Regions from separate parts of the Agrobacterium sp. DSM 25558 genome, predicted to be linked through region 3. Evidence: predicted binding sites of a transcription regulator. Region 3 holds the regulator's gene; each other region holds the start of a gene.
The links. Region 3 encodes PhoB, which activates phosphate uptake and scavenging genes when phosphate is short. Its sites were predicted from a motif close to TGTCATNNANCTGTCAT; they were not measured.

Region 1: DSM25558_RS11445 (DUF2794 domain-containing protein) is a predicted target of PhoB. The motif match lies at 2,742-2,758, and genes of this name have one in related genera.
Region 2: DSM25558_RS17520 (YdcH family protein) is a predicted target of PhoB. The motif match lies at 2,810-2,826, and genes of this name have one in related genera.
Region 4: DSM25558_RS00190 (UDP-2,3-diacylglucosamine diphosphatase) is a predicted target of PhoB. The motif match lies at 3,110-3,126, and genes of this name have one in related genera.

The regions. Positions count from the first base shown of each region.
Region 1 is NZ_FMUD01000011.1:10,864-15,819, reverse strand. Features, by position in the region: gene DSM25558_RS11455 (ABC transporter permease) at 1-1,237, shown strand, start outside; gene DSM25558_RS11450 (Bax inhibitor-1/YccA family protein) at 1,476-2,258, shown strand; gene DSM25558_RS11445 (DUF2794 domain-containing protein) at 2,315-2,707, opposite strand; gene DSM25558_RS11440 (DUF1223 domain-containing protein) at 2,998-3,753, opposite strand; gene acnA (aconitate hydratase AcnA) at 3,960-4,956, opposite strand, start outside.
Region 2 is NZ_FMUD01000021.1:23,707-28,662, reverse strand. Features, by position in the region: gene DSM25558_RS17545 (tetratricopeptide repeat protein) at 1-474, opposite strand, end outside; gene ykgO (type B 50S ribosomal protein L36) at 576-701, opposite strand; gene DSM25558_RS17535 (5-(carboxyamino)imidazole ribonucleotide synthase) at 829-1,938, opposite strand; gene purE (5-(carboxyamino)imidazole ribonucleotide mutase) at 1,935-2,402, opposite strand; gene DSM25558_RS17525 (YdcH family protein) at 2,449-2,652, opposite strand; gene DSM25558_RS17520 (YdcH family protein) at 2,887-3,063, shown strand; gene DSM25558_RS17515 (sulfite exporter TauE/SafE family protein) at 3,176-3,943, opposite strand; gene DSM25558_RS17510 (thiamine phosphate synthase) at 4,050-4,703, shown strand; gene DSM25558_RS17505 (tetratricopeptide repeat protein) at 4,712-4,956, shown strand, end outside.
Region 3 is NZ_FMUD01000014.1:61,770-66,725, forward strand. Features, by position in the region: gene DSM25558_RS13575 (GcrA family cell cycle regulator) at 1-471, shown strand, start outside; gene DSM25558_RS13585 (DUF6481 family protein) at 1,154-1,543, opposite strand; gene DSM25558_RS13590 (hypothetical protein) at 1,581-1,802, opposite strand; gene DSM25558_RS13595 (cold-shock protein) at 2,033-2,242, opposite strand; gene phoB (phosphate regulon transcriptional regulator PhoB) at 2,623-3,306, opposite strand; gene phoU (phosphate signaling complex protein PhoU) at 3,338-4,054, opposite strand; gene pstB (phosphate ABC transporter ATP-binding protein PstB) at 4,149-4,956, opposite strand, start outside.
Region 4 is NZ_FMUD01000001.1:33,195-38,150, reverse strand. Features, by position in the region: gene DSM25558_RS00200 (ABC transporter permease) at 1-1,096, opposite strand, end outside; gene dgcA (N-acetyl-D-Glu racemase DgcA) at 1,240-2,223, shown strand; gene DSM25558_RS00190 (UDP-2,3-diacylglucosamine diphosphatase) at 2,228-3,055, opposite strand; gene DSM25558_RS00185 (NADP-dependent malic enzyme) at 3,272-4,956, shown strand, end outside.

The sequences.
Region 1 (4,956 bases), on a different contig from region 3:
CGCTTTCGCCTTCGTCGTGCTGCGGCTGGTGGCGTGGGGCATCAAAGCGGTTGCCAAGCGCAGCCCGCGTGTTCACTCAGCGGCATTGCGCCTTGCCATCGGCAATATTCACCGTCCGGGCGCGCTGACCCCATCCGTCGTCTTGTCGCTAGGCCTTGGCCTGACGCTGCTCGTGACCCTGACCCTGATAGACGGAAATCTGCGTCGCGAGTTGACCGGCAGCCTGCCGGAGAGAGCTCCCAACTTCTTCTTTGTCGATATTCAGGGAACGGATCGTGATGGTTTCCGCAGCCTCGTTCAGCGCGAAGCCCCCGAAGGCGTGTTGACCGAAGTGCCGATGCTGCGTGGTCGTATTCTTGCTTTGAACGGCCAGGACGTCACCAAAATGGAGGTTCCACCGGCGGGTCGCTGGGTTCTGCGCGGAGATCGCGGCATTACCTATGCACAGGATCTGCCTGACAATGCCAAACTGTCACAAGGCACATGGTGGGACAAGGATTACAGCGGTGAACCGCTTGTTTCCTTCGCCTCCGAGGAGGCTGGCGAACTTGGCCTGAAGCTCGGGGATAGCGTCACTGTCAATGTTCTGGGACGCAACATCACCGCAAAGATCGCCAATCTGCGTGATGTTCAGTGGGAATCGCTATCGCTGAATTTCGTCATGGTGTTCTCGCCCAATACGTTCCGGGGTGCTCCGCATTCATGGCTTGCAACGCTGTCTGATCCCTCGGCAACGCCAGCCAAGGAAGGCGAAATCCTTCGCACCGTGACCAATGCCTATCCCACCATCACCAGCGTTCGGGTGAAAGATGCGCTGGATGTGGTCAACCGGCTGGTCGATCAACTGGCCACCGCCATTCGCGCAGCCGCTTCCGTTGCGCTCATTGCATCGGTGCTGGTTCTGGCCGGTGCGCTTGCCGCCGGCAACCGCGCCCGCACGCATGATGCCGTCATCCTGAAGACGCTCGGCGGCACCCGGGCCATGCTGATCCGCGCTTTTTCCTATGAATATATGATGCTTGGATTGGCAACCGCCGTCTTTGCGCTTCTTGCAGGTGGTGTGTCGGCATGGTTCGTCATTGCCAGCATCATGAAGCTTCCGTCGAGCTTTCTGCCGGATGTCGCCATCGGGACGATCGTGGTGGCGCTGGTCATGACCGTTGGTATTGGCCTCATCGGCACGTGGAGAATTTTGGGGCAGAAGGCGGCACCAGTTCTGCGCCAGGCGGGCGAGTGATACGAAAAGTTGTGCGTCACTTAACTTTAACGATTAATCGGGGTCCAAGATCGCCAAAACGTTATCGATTTTCACGCATACGGTGTTTTTTCGGTTCTTAAAGCTCTTGTATCTATAAAGCGATATCATCATATTCTTTGGTAGGCTTGCTGTAGCTCCGCAGCGGCGCCTGGGATATGGTCGCAATGACGACGATATGCCGACACCGTAGCAATTTCGGAGCTCAAAAGAGGTAACTATGTCTGATTTCAACAATTACCAGAACCGCATGGCCCAGGGTCGTGCACAATCTGGTGCCATGATCGATGAAGGTCTGCGCACCTATATGCTAAAGGTCTATAACCTGATGGCTGTAGGTCTTGCGATCACCGGTGTTGCTGCATTTCTAACGATCATGCTGGCAACCACGAACGATCCTTCCGCTGCCGCCGCTACACTTCCTAACGGCAAGATGTTGACTGGCCTCGGTGTTGCCCTTTACGGCTCGCCGTTGCGCTGGGTCGTCATGCTCGCGCCGCTTGCCATGGTATTCTTCCTCAGCTTCCGCATTCAGAAAATGAGTGTTCCGGCTGCACAGGGTACTTTCTGGGGTTATGCTGCGCTGATGGGTCTGTCCCTGTCGTCGATCTTCCTGGTCTATACCGGCCAGAGCATCGTCCAGACGTTCTTCATCACGGCTGCTTCCTTCGGTGCGCTGTCGCTTTACGGCTACACGACCAAGAAGGACCTGTCCGGCATGGGCTCGTTCCTGATCATGGGTCTGTTCGGCCTCATCATCGCGTCGGTCGTGAACATCTTCCTGCAGTCGTCCGCCATGGGCTTTGCGATCTCCGCCATCGGCGTGCTGATCTTCGCGGGTCTGACGGCTTATGACACGCAGAAGATCAAGGAAATGTATTTCGATGGTGACGACGTTGCCACGGCTGGCCGCAAGGCCATCATGGGCGCGCTGACGCTCTACCTCGACTTCATCAACCTCTTCATGTTCCTGCTGCAGTTTCTTGGAAACCGCGACAAGTAAGTCTGGTTGATACGATATGGAAAAGGCGGCCCTCCAGCCGCCTTTTTTTGTTTCACTCACTTTATCAGTTTTAGCACCTTGTCGAAGACTTTCAGAACCTGTTGCAGGTCCTGGCCACGCTTCAGAACGCGGCCGTCTACGTTGATAACGCTGAATGCCCCCTGCTTGGCGGCAAGCTTGGGGTTCTTCTCTATCCGAAACAGCGGCATTTCGCCGGAGCGTTTGAAGACGGAGAACACGGCCTTGTCCTTCAGATGGTCAATGGCATAATCGCGCCACTCTCCCTCGCCCACAATTTGTCCATAGATACGTAAAATGGCATCCAGCTCACGACGGTGAAAGGTGATCGGAAGCGCATCCTTGCTTTGCTTGTACTCCCGAAGATCGATGATGGATGAGCTATCTCTCGAAGATGAACCTGCTCGCTGCAAATCCGGCTGATCAGTCATCAGGCAACCTCGCTCAACTGCACATGACATAGGAATGACAGTCTGACGGCAGGCTAGCCAAATTGCAAGTCTTGCCATGGCATCAAAAAACGCACTGAAAATGGTAATGATTTGGGCAGCTCGCGCAGCAGCAAATGCCCTATTTCGGTCAAATCATGGCCCGAATTGGATGTGATACAGCTATTGTCAATTGATGCCTAGGCACCAAGATGACCCGGTCCGGTGCATTGACCCTTTACCCCCAGCCCCCAATGCCCGGATCGGATCTACTCCAGACAGCTGGGTTAATCTCAATTTTCAGATGGCAGAAGAACGCTCGCACCGATGATGGCTGCTGGGTTTCCTTGCGCATCCTTCGTCTGCAACAGAACCGCGCATCCGCCGTTTTTCGCTTTGCTCATCACGCTCGCAGGCAGCTTCACTGCCATGGACTTGCCATCCCACATGCCCACTGTCTGGACGTCATAGACGCTGTGCCAGTAGGAAATCTTCTTTCCTTCGTTTTCGCCCTTCTGCACGTCAACGATCTGCTCACGCGTGAAATATGCAACGACGACATCCGCCTTGCCCTGGCCGGCACCAATATCGATGGCGATCTCGTCTTCGATGCGTTGTGCTTTCACCGGCACGCTCAGGCCCTCGCCTTCGCTCTTGAAAGTATCGAGCCTGTTGTAGATCGCTTGAATATCCGCGCCCTTGACGTGGTCGCGGCCATTGACGACGGCCTGCGGCGTATAGACATTGTTACGGCCCAGAGCCCGCGCATAGCCATACTGACGCTCGGTGTTTTCCTTCGATGCAAGCGAATCTGCCCAGCCGAGATAATTCCAGTAATCGACGTGATACGACAAACCGATCACGTCACCCTTCTGGATCAGTTTGCGCAATGTCTCGTCTGCAGGCGGGCACGAGGCGCAGCCTTGCGATGTGAAAAGCTCGACAACGCCTTTCACCTGTTGCTCCTGCGCGTAAGCGGAGGTCGCAATCAGTGCGCTGAACATGCACAGCGAAAGACGAAATGTCAGAGACCCATATTTCAGAGGCATTGCGAAACCCTTGTCTGGACGCCTTTCCAGACCATTGATGCTATCAATATATGTCGGGACGCGACGGCGAAAATAGCGCCGAAATCCCTTCAATAGAAAGTCACGATGGGGTGAGGGCCGATCACGAAACCAAAGGCCATCCCCACACTCTTACGCAAAAACGCCGGGATTGCTCCCGGCGTTTTGCATCTTCATGACTGCGGGGCTTATGCAGCCAGATCGCGAAGAACGGTCTGCAGAATGCCGCCATTGTTCATGTAGATCACTTCATCCAGCGTATCGATGCGGCAAAGGAGCGGAACGTCCTTCACGGTGCCGTCGCCATAGGTGATCTTGGCAATCTTCTTCTCGCGCGGCTTGATGTCGCCTTCGAGACCGTCGATCTCGACGGTTTCATCGCCCTTGAGGTTGAGGCTTGCCCATGTCGTGCCTTCCTCGAAGACGAACGGGACAACGCCCATGCCGACGAGGTTGGAGCGGTGAATACGCTCAAACGACTGCGCGATGACAGCCTTCACGCCAAGCAGGTTTGTACCCTTGGCAGCCCAGTCACGCGAAGAGCCGTTGCCGTATTCGACGCCAGCGAAGATGACGAGCGGAATGCCCTCGGCCTTGTACTGCATGGCCGCATCGTAAATCGACATCTCTTCCTTGGACGGATAGTGGATGGTGTAGCCACCTTCCTTGCCGTTTGGCCCAAGCATGTGGTTGCGAATACGGATGTTGGCGAACGTGCCGCGCATCATCACTTCGTGGTTGCCACGACGCGTGCCGTACTGGTTGAAGTCGGCAACACCCACGCCGTTGTCGGTGAGGTAGGCACCGGCAGGAGAGGCAGCCTTGATCGAACCGGCCGGAGAAATGTGGTCGGTGGTGATCTTGTCGCCGAAGAGACCGAGAACACGTGCGCCCTTGATGTTCTTGAGGCCCGTGCCGGTCTTGCCCATGCCCACGAAGTAAGGCGGGTTCTGCACATAGGTCGACTTGTCGTCCCAGGCATAGGTCTGGCCTGGAGGAACCTGAACGGCCTGCCAGTTCTCGTCGCCCTTGAACACGTCCGCATATTTGGACTCGTAGAGTTCGCGGGTGACGTATTTCAGTATGAATTCCTGAATTTCAGCAGATGTCGGCCAGATGTCCTTGAGGTAAACAGGGTTGCCGTCCTGATCTTCGCCGAGAGGCTCTGTGGTCAGGTCCTTCTGA
Region 2 (4,956 bases), on a different contig from region 3:
TGCAGGGAAATAGCGCGGCTCTTTTTCCAGTGTCTGGTTCAGGTCCGACATCGCCTTGCGAGTGTCTCCATCGGCAAAATGCACCAGAGCACGACGGTACCATGCTTCCGCATAGTCAGGCTCCAGCAGAATGGCCTGGTCGAGGAAGTCGTAGGCTGCGGCCTTGCGCTTCTCGTCGGCTGCTTCTTCCGCCCATTTCATCAAAAGGTTGATGGTCGCGCTGCCGGAATCCGTCCACGCGCCGACGATCTCGTTGGCGATGACGCGAGCCTTTTGGGCATCACGTTCTTTTTTCAGGCTGGAAAACAGGTTGCCAACGGAATCGCTTTGCGGATTGTCAGGCGCTACAGCTGCTTGCGCTGGCTTTTCCGAATCGGCTGCATGGGCAGCGGAAACGTGAAAGGCGGGAAGGGCGCTGAGGGCAGCGGTTCCGAGGCAGGCAATGAGAAACGTATGAAAACAAAATTGGCGCATACGAATACGATAATCCGCCTGCGCCAATTATGAAATCAAATTCTGTAGTCTATCAACAATGTGATCCGCCTCGACCGGGCGGACACGCATGCAACCGGTAATCAGCCCTGACGAGCTTTGAAACGCGGGTTCATCTTGTTGATGATGTAGACGCGGCCCTTGCGGCGAACCAGACGGTTATCGCGGTGACGGGCCTTAAGCGCTTTGAGCGAGTTCTTGATCTTCATTTTTCTGGTCCGCAGTTTGGCGTGACGCTTCTTGCCACGCATATATAAACAATCAAAAACGCGCTACGAGGGCGCGCTTTTTTCGGTTGGCAGGCAAATACCTTGTCAGTCCCAGCCTGTCAACACGCTAAGCCATATTTTGCCGGGAAAGACTTGGTTTTCCGGGGTTCATCAGCTCCGTCACATGGCCCATCTTGCGGCCCGTGCGCGCTTCCGTCTTGCCGTAGAGATGCACGAGGCAGTCTTTTTTGGCCAGCCATTGCGCCACGTCGTTGATGTCGCCGCCGATGAGATTGGTCATCACGCAGTCGGAATGGCGCTGCGTGGAGCCGGGGGCAAGCCCTGCGACGGCGCGAATATGCTGCTCGAATTGCGAGACGACGCAAGCCGCTTCCGTCCAGTGGCCGGTGTTGTGCACGCGCGGTGCCATTTCATTGGCCACCAGCGATCCATCCGGCAGCACGAAGAATTCGATGCCGACGACGCCGACATAATCGAGCGCGCTGAGCAGCTTCTCCGCCGATTCTACGGCAACAACCTTGGCGGTGTCGGAAAGCAGTGCTGGAACGGTCGAAGTGTGCAGGATGCCACCGAGGTGCACATTCTCTGCCGGGTCATAGCAGGTAACCGTGCCGTCCTGAAAGCGTGCGGCGATGATCGACACTTCGCGTTCGAACGGAACGAAGCTTTCCAAGATGAGCGCCACGCCGCCCAGCGCGTCGAAGGCACCGGTCAGGTCTTCGCCACCTTTGAACACGCGCTGGCCCTTGCCGTCATAGCCCATGCGGCGGGTCTTCAGGACACCCTTGCCACTGAAATCGGACAGGGCCGCCTCAAGACTCGCCTGGTCATCAACCTGCCGGAAGTAGGCTGTGGGAATGCCGCAATCATTCAGGAAACGTTTTTCCGTCAACCGGTCCTGCGAGGCACTGAGCGCCTGCGCCGGTGGATAGACGGGAACGGAAGCAGCCAGTGTTTGCGCGGCAACCACCGGAACGTTTTCGAATTCGTAGGTGACGACATCGCAGACGCTTGCCAGTTCGGCCAGCGCCTTTTCGTCATCGTAAGCGGCGACGATCTGGCGGTTGCAGACTTGTGCTGCCGGACAGTCTGCCTGCGGCTCCAGCACGATGGTGCGGAAGTTGAGACGGGCAGCCGCCATGGCCAGCATACGGGCAAGCTGACCGCCACCGATAATGCCGATCGTTCCAGATTTCCCAATCCTTCCCGATGTCATTGCGGGGTGTCCATGGGATATTCGGCAATGGCTGCCGTCTGGCGGGCGCGGTATTCGTCCAGCCTGTCCGCGAGGTCTTCGTCGGATAGTGCGAGCACGGCTGCGGCAAGCAAAGCGGCGTTGATGGCACCGGCACGGCCGATGGCGAGTGTGCCGACCGGGATGCCTGCGGGCATCTGCACGATGGAATAGAGACTATCCTGCCCCGACATGGTCTTCGACTGCACGGGAACGCCGAAAACCGGAAGCGGCGTCAGCGCAGCCGTCATGCCGGGTAAGTGGGCCGCACCACCGGCACCGGCGATAATGACCTTGAAGCCTTCGTCACGCGCGCCGCTGGCGAAACTGAACATGCGCTCCGGTGTGCGGTGGGCGGAAATGATGCGCGCTTCATATTCCACATCCAGCGCATCCAGCGTGTCGGCTGCGTTTTTCATGGTTTCCCAGTCGGACTGGCTTCCCATGATGATGGCGACGGGCGGTGTCTCTGTGCTCAACGGTCTCTCCGTATCAGGCAATGATATCAGGAATAATCTGGTCTTCGATCTGAGTCATCTTGTCCTTGATGACCAGCTTTTTCTTCTTCATCCGCTGAATGCGCAATGCCTCGCAATTGGTCTGGATCATCGCATTGATCGCGACATCGTAGTCTTCATGCTCCTGCCGCAGCCTTGCGAGTGCAAGCCTGACATCAGCGTGGTCCTGATCGGGCATCTGTTTATCCCCATATGATACAACCGGACCGCCATCCGGCCATTTTGTTGTCGCTCTTGGTGCCTGTACCATCAAATGACGGTAACGGGAAGTTTCCCTAATGCGCATTTTGCCTAGATATTGCCTTGATTCTGCCTTCGACAAGCTGGGCGTTCCATGTCACATTGGTGTCGTAAACCTGAAACTCCAGCGATGGAGCGCTGGAGGTAGGTTCAACAAGGAAGGACGTGCCGCATGACCATTCAGGCTCATATAGCATCGCTGGAAAAGAAACACGGTGCTCTTGAGGAGGAGCTCGAAACCGTTCTCGCTTCCCCCTCTTCGGATGATAAGCAGATTGTGGATCTTAAACGCAAAAAACTGCGCCTGAAGGACGAAATGCAGAGGCTGCAAGCCTCCACCACGCATTGATCAAACCATATCTTTGTTGCCTGACGTCAGTATAGTTTACGTCGCAGCCTGAAAGCCCGGCTCTGATTGCTCTCGCGATCAGGGCCTTTTGTTTGAGCGCGTGTCCCGGTCTCTAGATCGGTAGTCCGTCCCAGAGAAGTTTCAGCGCGGCCAGAAAGGCCATGCCGTACATCAGCGGATAAAAGATTGCCGGTTTCATGTATTTCACCACTTTCGCCCCGGCAAAGGTCGCAACCATGGCGACCGGCAGCAGCATGGCTGATGTGGTGAGGTTGGTGGCGTCCAGCGCCCCCAGCGCGAAATAGGGTATGAGTTTGATGGCGTTCATGATCGCAAAAAAGCGAACGCTCATTCCGGTATAGACTTTCGGGTCCAGTTTCAGCGGCAGCACGTAAATCTGGAATGGCGGCCCGCCCGCATGTGCCACGAAGCTGGCATAGCCCGAAAGGCTGGACCAGATCGTCGCCCTAACCGGCCGTTGGCCTTTCGCGGGTGTTTCCAGCCCGCCGCGAGAGGTTCTGTAAGCTTCATAGAAATAGCGCAACACGAAGATAATGGTGACGCTCGCCACCACCAGACGCATGGCATCGGGCGAAATCATGCTCGACATCGCCCAGCCCAGCGTTATGCCCACAATCGCTCCCGGCAGCATGATCAACAGGGTCTGGCGGTGATTGTATTTGCGCCAGGCGATCAGCGCGACGATATCCATGACCACGAGAATGGGCAGAAAGATCGCAGCCGCCTGCACCGGCGGCACGGCCAGCGCCATCAAAGGCACGCCCATCAGCGCCAAAGCGCCGCCCAGTCCGCCTTTGGAAAGGCCGACGAGGATGACTGCGGGGATGGCAACGAGGAAAAAATGGAAATCAGCTAGCATGGATGGACGGTTGATCCTTTCGCCTGTCCGGTTTATCGGAAGTATGACATGAAAACGAGTGCAGATTGCGCGGGAAGCGTCCTGTCTGCGGAAAATGGAAAAACCGATGACTGCACCTAGAGATCGCTGCCGACTCGTTCTGATCGTTCCTGCTCACGACGATGCCGACCATCAGGCCAAGACGTTGGAAGACGCGCTGCGTGGTGGCGATGTCGCTTCTGTTATCATTCCGCAATACGGTCTTGATGATGCGAGCTTCCAGAAACTGGCCGAAACGCTGGTGCCGATCGTTCAGGAAGCGGGTGCCGCAGCGCTCGTCGCAGGCGATAGCCGCACAGCCAGCCGCGTCAAGGCAGATGGCCTGCACGTCATCGGCGGGGCAGATGCACTCTCCGAAGCCGTCGAGAATTTTTCGCCAAAACTCATCGTTGGTGGCGGCAATGCGGACGATCGCCACAAGGCGCTGGAGCAGGGTGAGAGCAACCCCGACTACATGTTCTTCGGCAAGCTGGAAGGCGATATCAAGCCGGAAGCGCACCCCAAGAACATGGCGCTGGGCGAATGGTGGGCCTCCATGATCGAGATCCCCGTTATCATCATGGGCGGTTCGGACGTCGCTTCGGTCATTCCCGTTGCCGAAACGGGCGTTGAATTCGTAGCCTTGCGTCTGGGTGTGTTCAGCCATGCTGGAGGTCCTGCGCAGGCGGTGGCTGAAGCGAATGCGCTGCTTGACGAAAAAGCGCCACGGTTTGGCGGTTGATACAGGCGATGATCGCTCGCTCGCTTCGTTTTCGTCTGTCTGTGTCTGCCCTTGCCGTTGCCTGGGCGGTGATGCCGCATGTGGTGTTGGCGCAAACCCCGCCGCCCGCACAGTCTGATCTGCTGCCCGGCCTCGGGACGCAGGCTCCGCCAGCGGATGCGACGCCGGTGGACGAAGATACGGATTTCGGCCCTGCCAACAAAACGGCACCGGACGTGTTGTCGCGGCCATCGAATGCGGACGCCGAACCGAT
Region 3 (4,956 bases):
AGCCAAATCGCAGCGCAACTCGGCGGTGTCAGCCGCAACGCCGTCATCGGTAAAGTGCACCGCTTGAACCTGCCGGGCCGGGCGAAAGCCGGCGGCACGGTTGCAACGACACGTCCCGCCGCCAAGCGTCCCGCAGCCGCTGCCGCCGCACCGCGCGCAACGAACTTCCAGGCGCGCCCCGCTGCGGCCCGTCCGACCATCCGCACCGCAGGCGCAACGGCACTGAAGGACGAGATGGGCGTCAATACGGCCCAGGTTCTGGAATATGTTCCCGTCAGCAACGCATCGCTGCCGACATCTCTTCGCCTGACGCTGACCGAATTGACCGAACGCACCTGCAAATGGCCGGTCGGCGACCCGCTGAAGGACGACTTCCACTTCTGCGGCTGCGAATCCCACGAGTCCTCGCCTTACTGCAAATTCCACGCGAAGATGGCCTACCAGCCTGTCAGCGAACGCCGTAGAGCCTAAAGATTACAACATTTTAAGAGGAGAGCGGGTCATTGGCCCGCTTTTTTAATGCCTGGAATTTGCCGTGTGCTTTTGATGGCGCAGGCAAGCTTTGCTCAGCGCATCAATGACCCCGCTATCTCTGTGATAAGCCAAGATATCACGCCACTCGTGCACGTCTTGCGCCGTGATAAGCTCCGGCAGGCGGCTTCGCACCTCGTCGTCTTCAGCCAAATGCTCGATAAAGCCGACGGTGACGGCAGTGTTGATCTCGTTATGCGGTGCTGCGAGACAATAGCGTGCGTAATCCAGGATAAGTCGGGGTTTTCTGTGTCTCCGCTTTTCACAGAGTCTTCAAACAACACGCGCAGCTCTATCCACGCCGCCATCGGCGACCAAGCCTGCTCAATATGTTTACGGATATCGGGTGCGGCCTCGATAGCCTTCCGACGCCATGTATTCATGTCATCCATCCAGCACTGTGTCTCACAGTCACATAGCTATTATATTTTGTGAGAGAATGTCACGGCAGATGGAGAGGCATTTCGTTGGAAACGTCCTCGACGATTTCTGCAAGGTGCAAGGCCTGCCTGCGGCATAAGCCGCAGGGCGCAACGTGCTTCAGCAGCACGGCGATGAGATGATCCAACCCGCCGGATCGCAGCCCTTCGCATGAACGGCTGCTGGATCCCGGGTGAATGCTTCAGCCCTGGCGGGCCTTGCGGTTGGCGTAACGACGGTCGCGTTCTGCCTTGCGGGCCGCTTCGTCTTCAACGACGCGGGCGATACGATTTTTTTCAGCCGCCTTGCGGGCGTCTTCTTCAGCGTTTGCTGCAGCTGCAAGCTCGGCTTCGCGTTCTGCGGCCTCTGCCTCAAGGCGACGTTTTTCCTCGCGCTTCTGCGCGTCTCGTTCAGCCTGACGCGCTCTGCGTGCTTCGGCAACAGCAATCTGCTCCGCCTGCTTTGCTTCGAGCGTCGGTGCGGCAGCTTCCTTGGCTTCGCGATAGGCCTTCAACAGAGCGGCCTTGGCTTCCGCGGCAGCGCCGCGACGTTCGGAAACTTCGTTGTTCTTGATATTTCTAGTGTTTCTCAAATCTCTATTCCAGTTGATGCGTCACGCCGACCGGGGGTCAGGATTTTTTGGCGCGTTTCGTTGGGATGATTGCGGGCTTCATGCTGTCGTCCAGTTCTTTCGCAAGCCGCGCTTCGCGCAACCGGATGGTCTTTTCGTCGCGAGCCTGGGCAATGGAGTTGAGTTCATCAACGGCACGGCCGCGCGCAAAAAACTGCGATTGCGTGGCACCGAAGGCGATTTCAGCCTGCTTGCGAGATTTGCTGTGAGCGTCAGACATGGATTTCCCTTCTTACCGCATCGCACTGAAAATCGGAATCGATTTTTTAAAAAGAACGATACGCAGATTTAGTCCCTGAAGCGTATTCGTGCATCTCGACGATGCAATACCTTCAAGCGCTTGGCCGCCGAGCGGCACAAAAAAAGGCCAGGCAACCTGCCTGACCTCGATTGGTCTCATGCTTTCAACAGTGCCAGTACATCCGTGGTCAATGGAAAGCAGATTCCGTATTATACAGCCTGCAGGTTGCAAGCAGACATTTTGCCCGACTTGTTGTCGCGCTCAAGGTCGTAGCTCAACTTCTGGCCTTCAACGATTTCGCGCATACCTGCACGCTCTACAGCGGAGATGTGTACGAATGCGTCTGTGCCGCCGTTGTCAGGCTGAATGAAGCCGAAGCCCTTGGTGGAGTTAAACCATTTTACTGTGCCTGTGGTCATAATGAACCCTTTCAAAGCATATGTTATAGATCGCAGGACAGAAGCCCTACGTGCGAGTACAGCGATTTTTTTGAAAGGAAGGGTTAGTTCAAAGCGCGGTGCTAATCGCGCGGTAACCAAAGCTCAGCAAGCAAAAGATCGATGAGCCATTGATAGACGGTTATCGCCCTATAGTCAAACCTATAATTCCGAAATTTTCAATTTAGGGTTTGACGGGCTTTTCATATCGATCCCAAAAGCCCGACCCGAAAGGGCTTTGTGGTACTTTCACGGGACAAGATAACGCAAGACACCGCCCCTTTCGGAGCGGTGTTATATTTAGATTAGCATGACGTATCTCGGTTTTCTGGTGGGAGCAAACCAATGCTCCCTGCCCCATATCAGGCTTCCATGGAATAACCCGCGCCGCGTACGGTACGGATGACATCCTGCATGTTGGAGAAGTTGAGCGCCTTGCGCAGGCGGCCGACATGGACGTCTACAGTGCGTTCATCCACATAGATATCGTGACCCCATACGCCATCAAGCAGTTGGGAGCGCGAGAAAACTCGACCGGGAGACACCATCAGGAATTCCAGCAGACGGAATTCGGTTGGTCCGAGCCGCACTTCACGGGTCTTGCGGTGAACGCGGTGGGTTTCGCGATCCAGCTCGATGTCACCGCATTTCAGAACCGAAGACAGAACCTCCGGGCGGGCGCGGCGCAACATGGCCTTGACGCGCGCCATCAGTTCCGGCGTGGAGAAGGGCTTGACCACGTAGTCGTCGGCACCGGTGGCCAGACCGCGCACCCGCTCGCTTTCCTCACCGCGTGCCGTCAACATGATGATCGGAAGCCGTTCGGTTTCAGGACGCATTCTCAGACGGCGGCAAAGCTCGATGCCGGAAACGCCCGGCAGCATCCAATCCAGGATCAAAAGATCCGGTGTGCGTTCCTGCAAGCGGATTTCCGCCTCGTCACCACGCGGTATAGTATCCACGTCGTAACCTTCGGATTCCAGATTGTATCGAAGAAGAACGCTCAACGCCTCTTCATCTTCGACAACTGCGATTTTCGGCACCATGGCTAGGGACTCCGCCAGTCTTATAAGGAATTCACTCGGTGACTGCGCCGAGCGTGTTGGAACTATCGTCCTTTGGACGTTCGCCTTCCGGCTGGCTGCCGGTGGCCATGTAGTAGATGGTTTCGGCGATGTTGGTGGCGTGGTCACCGATGCGCTCGATGTTCTTGGCGCAGAAGAGAAGATGCGTGCAGGTGGTGATGTTGCGCGGGTCTTCCATCATATAGGTCAACAGTTCGCGAAACAGCGATGTGTACATCGCGTCGATTTCTTCGTCGCGTTCACGGATGGCCTGGGCCTTTTCTACGGAGCGGGTCGAGTAAACGTCGAGGACTTCCTTGAGCTGGACCAGAGCCAGCTCCGAGAGATGCTCGATGCCACGCGCCAGCTTGCGCGGAACGCCGGTGCCGGAAACGGCCAGAACACGCTTGGCGGTGTTCTTGCCAAGATCGCCCACGCGTTCGAGATCGGCTGCGATGCGCAGCGTCCCGATGACTTCACGCAAGTCTGCGGCCATTGGCTGGCGCTTTGCGATGGTGACAATCGCCTTGTCGCCGATTTCGCGTTCGGCATGGTCCAGAATGGTGTCGTCCGAGATCACCTTCTGCGCCAGGGCGGAGTCCGAATTGACGAGCGCACGCACGGCGTCGGCGCACATCTGTTCGGCAAGGCCACCCATTTCGGCGATCCGGCGGGTGAGGAACTTCAGCTCGTCATCATAGGCGGACATGATGTGGGAATGTGTCGGCATGGTCGAATTCTCCAGTTTCGTGACGCCGCCCCGCAAGCCTGACCAGGCTCAAGCGGGTTGGCGTGGATGTCTCATCACACAACAGACAATGGGATCAGCCGAAGCGACCCATGATGTAGTCCTGCGTGCGCTGATCATCCGGGTTGGTGAACATCTTGTCGGTATCGTTCTCTTCGACCAGATGGCCGAGGTGGAACATGGCGGTACGCTGAGACACGCGGGCCGCCTGCTGCATGGAGTGGGTGACGATGACGATGGTATAGTTTGCGCGCAGTTCGTGGATCAGCTCCTCGACCTTGGCAGTCGCAATCGGGTCCAGCGCCGAGCAAGGCTCATCCATGAGGATGACTTCAGGCGAAACGGCAATGGCGCGGGCGATGCAAAGACGCTGCTGCTGACCGCCGGACAGACCGGTACCGGATTCGTGCAGCCGATCCTTCGCTTCGTTCCAAAGGCCGGCCTTCTGCAGGCTGGCTTCTACGATCTGGTCCATATCCGCCTTGTTGCGGGCGAGACCGTGGATGCGCGGACCATAGGCGATGTTTTCATAGATCGTCTTCGGGAACGGGTTCGGCTTCTGGAACACCATGCCGACGCGGGCCCGCAGTTCCACCACATCGATGATCGGATCGTAAATATCTTCTTCATCGAGCGTGATCTTGCCAGCGACCCGGCAGCCATCGATCGTGTCGTTCATGCGGTTCAAGGTGCGCAGGAACGTCGACTTGCCGCAACCGGACGGACCGATCAGAGCTGTAACGGTGTTTTCGCGAACGTTGAGGTTCACATCGTAAAGGGCACGTTTCTCACTGTAATAGACGGAAACGTCCTTGCCGATCATCTTATACGAAACTTCATTCATTTTCTTGTCCAGCGCCTTTTCAACTGCTGCTTCCGACAAC
Region 4 (4,956 bases), on a different contig from region 3:
ATTTCACCACTGAAGATGTGACGTGCTGACCGAGAGATTCGGCACTACCGCCCACCTTCATGCCCTCGACCGCCGCCACGATGCCGATAATCAGCGCCATGAAGGGTGCTTTGATCATGCCGGACGCGATGGTGGAAATTTCCACGGCGGAATGCAGACGGGCGAGGAAGACCTCGAATGTGATGCCGGAATAGAGCAGCGATACCACGGCAGCCCCGAACAGCGCGGCAAAGTTTGCGATAATGGTCAGAAGCGGCAACGCAATCGTCAGCGCTACGAGGCGCGGAAACACCAGTACACCAACAGGGTTGAGGCCGATGACCTTCAGCGCGTCGATTTCCTCGCGCATTTTCATCGAGCCGATTTCGGCGGTGATCGCACTTCCCGAACGGCCAGCGATCATGATGGCGGTCAACAGCACGCCGATTTCACGCAATTGCAAAATGCCGACAAGGTCGACCACGAAGACCTCAGCACCGAAATACCGCAGCTGGAACGCACCCTGCTGGGCAATGATCGCGCCGATCAGAAACGACATCAGCAAAATGATAGGAACGGCACGAACGCCCATATGGTCGATCTGGTTGACGATGGCCGCTGGCGAAACGCCGCGCCCTCGCCCCAGCTTCATCTGCGCACCACGCACGGCGGAGCCCAGAATATACATGCCTGCCAAAAAATCCGCGCCTGCCTGAACGACATTCTTGCCGACAGGCGAGAAGATGCGTTCGCTCAGACTGTGTTTGGTCGTGTCTTTCGGTGGCAGAGGCGCTTCGTCCGGCAGAGAAGTTATGATCCCCTCAACCTGCTCATTGCCCTCGAATGCCACCTGCCCACCGGCTTTTTCGAGCCTGTGACGCATGCGCTGCAACAGCCACGCGCCTGTCGTATCGATGTTGTCGACACCAGACAGATCGACCATGATCGAACCGTTGGCACCGGATTTCTCGATTTTTTCAATGTCGCCGAGAACCGAACTGACGTTGGCATTGCGCCATGAGCCCGTCAGAACGTAACGCGCAGAGCCGCCCTTCGCGTCGTTATCGGCCGATATCGCTGCCGGTTGCGCCGGTTGCCGTACTTCAGGTTCTTGCATCTTGCTCCAAGCGAATGCAGCTTATTAAAGATTCCGTAACGATTCATATCGATTGACGGATCACCAAGCCACAGACATCCGGCTCGATTCCGTAGATTTATTGTCAGTTACCGTGTTTTACATCCAACTAAAGGGTAATTTCGATGGGCCGTTACCTCGAAGCCACAGCTGAAGTCTTCCCGGTTGCGGGCAGCTTCACCATTTCCCGCGGAAGCCGCACGGAAGTGGTGGTCGTCGCCTGCTCGATTACCGAAAATGGCGTCAGAGGTGTCGGTGAATGCGTGCCTTACACCCGTTATGGCGAATCAATCGACGGCGTTCTGGCAGACATACGCGCAGTGTCGAACGCTGTATCTAATGGAATCGACCGGTCGCAATTGCAGCACCTGATGAAGCCAGGTGCTGCCCGCAACGCGGTCGATTGCGCGTTGTGGGATCTGGAGGCGAAGCTTTCAGGCACAAGCGTCGCGTCCAAGGTTCTGGCAGTGCCACCCAAGCCTATCGTCACCGCCTATACGATTTCTTTGGGCGAGCCTGACGTCATGGCTGCCAAAGCTGCCGAGAACGCCAAGCGTCCCCTTCTGAAGATCAAGACAGGTACGCAAGACGATGAAGCGCGCCTGCGCGCCGTTCGTGCTGCTGCACCACAGGCAACCATTATCGTCGATGCCAACGAAGGTTGGACGGACCAGAACATCGAGCATCATTTCGCCGTGGCGAAAGAGCTGAACATCGCCCTGATCGAACAACCCTTGCCCGTCGGCAAGGATGCCATTCTGGCGCGCATCAAAAGACCGGTCGCAATCTGCGCCGATGAAAGCGTGCATCTGACAGCCGATCTTGCTGCATTACGAGACCGTTACGACGCCATCAACATCAAGCTGGACAAGACCGGCGGCTTGACGGAGGCACTCGTCATGAAACAGGAAGCGGAGCGGCTGGGCTATACCATCATGGTGGGCTGCATGCTCGGCACCTCGCTTGGCATGGCACCCGCGATGATGCTGGCGCAGGATACCGCCTATGCCGATCTCGACGGACCGCTATTGCTCGCGCGGGACCGAGTTCCGGGCCTGCGGTATGAAGGATCGCTCGTTCACCCGCCAGAGCCGGAACTATGGGGCTGAAAAATCAGGCCGCCTGCCTACTGAGCAATCCAGCGATATTCACCGGTTCGAGTTCACGCACCGAAGTCTCGACCTGATCGTCGGACTTCATCCATGTGATCAGCTCGAAGGTTCCGTCGGCATTTTCGGCAACCGCCGTGCAGCTTTCCACCCAGTCACCGGTATTGATGTAGCGGATGCCGTCCATGTCCTCCATGACAGCATGATGAATGTGGCCACAGATGACACCATCGACATTGTTGCGGCGCGCTTCATCCGCCACCACACGCTGGAACTCACCAATGAAGTTGACGGCGTGCTTCACCTGCAGCTTTGCCCAGGCAGAAAACGACCAGTAGGGCAAACCGATGCGGCGGCGAACGGCAGCCAGCAGCACGTTGATGGCAATTGCCGCATCATAAGCCCAGTCACCGAGATAGGCGAGAAGACGGGCGTTGCGAACCACGACGTCGAACTCGTCACCGTGGATGACAAGATATTTCTTGCCGTCGGCCGCTTCATGGATCATCCGCTCTGCCACTTCGATACCGCCGAAGTGCGTGCCCGGGAACTCCCGCAGGAATTCGTCGTGGTTGCCGGGTATGTAGACGATGCGTGTACCCTTGCGGGCTTTGCGCAGCAGCTTCTGAACCACATCGTTGCAGCCTTGCGGCCAGTACCAGTTACGGCGCAGGCGCCAGCCATCGATGATATCGCCAACGAGGATAATCGTATCGGCTTCATGGTAGCGCAGGAAATCCAGAAGGAAATCCGTCTTGGCCGCTTTGGAGCCAAGATGCACGTCGGAAATGAAAAGTGTTCTGAACTGTCTGGCTTCGGTTTGCGCGGCCATGGAATTCTTCCCCCTTGTCTCGGCAACTTTCATCCTCTGCAAAACCAGACTCGTGTTTCAGCAAGATGACAGCGAGCCGTTTCTGAAGGAAACTCTCGTTTTAAGCAGTATCGAAAGTACCGATTTTGAGCTGCGCAGGTAAAATAAACGGCTGTACGCACCTGCCGATTGTTGTATGCAAAGGCCTCCAATAAACTTGAAATAAGCGGTGATAGAATGAGTTCTCAGGACACGGGCAAGACGCAAGACAAAAACGCCAATGCGGATCTGGAAGAACAGGCACTTTTCTACCACCGCTATCCGCGCCCCGGAAAACTGGAAATTCAGGCATCCAAACCTCTTGGAAACCAGCGCGATCTGGCGCTGGCTTATTCCCCTGGTGTTGCTGCCCCCTGCCTCGCCATTCATGAAAACCCGGAAATGGCCGCTGAATATACCGCGAGGGCTAATCTGGTTGCCGTCATTTCCAACGGCACTGCCGTTCTTGGCCTTGGCAATATCGGCCCTCTCGCCTCCAAGCCTGTCATGGAAGGCAAAGCGGTGCTGTTCAAGAAATTCGCTGGCATCGACGTTTTCGATATCGAAATCGATGCCCCCGGCATCAACGACATGGTCTCCACCATCTCGGCACTGGAGCCGACCTTCGGCGGCATCAACCTTGAAGACATCAAGGCACCGGAATGTTTCGAAGTGGAGCGCCAGCTTCGCGAAAAGATGAACATTCCCGTGTTCCACGACGACCAGCATGGCACCGCCATCATCGTCGCCGCTGCCGTCACCAATGCGCTGGAGCTTGCTGGCAAATCGCTGTCCAACGTCAAGATCGTTGCATCAGGCGCAGGTGCCGCAGCGCTTGCCTGCCTTAACCTGCTCGTCGTTCTCGGTGCCAAGCGCGAAAACATCTGGGTCCACGATATCGAAGGCCTCGTTTATGATGGCCGCAACAGCCTGATGGACGAGTGGAAGGAAGTTTACGCGCAAAAGACGGACAAGCGCGCCCTGAACGAAACCATCGATGGTGCCGATGTCTTCCTCGGCCTGTCCGCTGCGGGTGTGCTGAAGCCTGAACTTCTGGCCCGCATGGCAGAAAAGCCGCTCATTCTGGCGCTGGCAAACCCCAATCCTGAAATCATGCCGGAACTGGCCCGTCAGGCCCGCCCGGACGCTATGATCTGCACGGGCCGTTCCGACTTCCCGAACCAGGTCAACAACGTGCTGTGCTTCCCCTATATTTTCAGGGGCGCACTGGATTGCGGCGCAACCACCATCAATGAAGAAATGAAGATGGCCGCCGTTCACGCCATTGCAGAATTGGCGCGTGAGGAAGTCTCCGAAGTCGCGGCAAAAGCCTATAGCGAAGAGACGCCCGTCTTCGGCCCCAATTATCTCATCCCGTCGCCATTCGACCCGCGTCTCATTCTGCGCATTGCGCCAGCCGTTGCGCGCGCCGCTGCCGCAAGCGGCGTGGCCGCTCGCCCGATTACCGATTTCGATGCCTATCTCGACCAGTTGAACCGCTTCGTCTGGCGCTCCGGCTTCATCATGAAGCCGATCTTCAACCTGGCAAAGACGGCGGAAAAGAAGCGTATCATCTTTGCCGAAGGCGAAGATGAGCGCGTGCTTCGCGCAGCACAGGTGCTGCTGGAAGAAGGCACTGGCGTTCCAATCCTCATCGGCCGTCCGCAGATCATCGAGACCCGCTTGAAGCGGTTCGGCCTTCGCATTCGCCCGAATGCAGATTTTGCCGTGGTCAATCCCGAGGATGATCCGCGCTACCGTGAATATGTCGATGACTACTTCGCGCTCGTCGGCCGCGCCGGTATCAACCCGGAAGCAGCCCGCACCATCGTGCGCACCAACAGCACCGTCATCGGCGCGTTGTCCGTCAAGCGTGGTGAAGC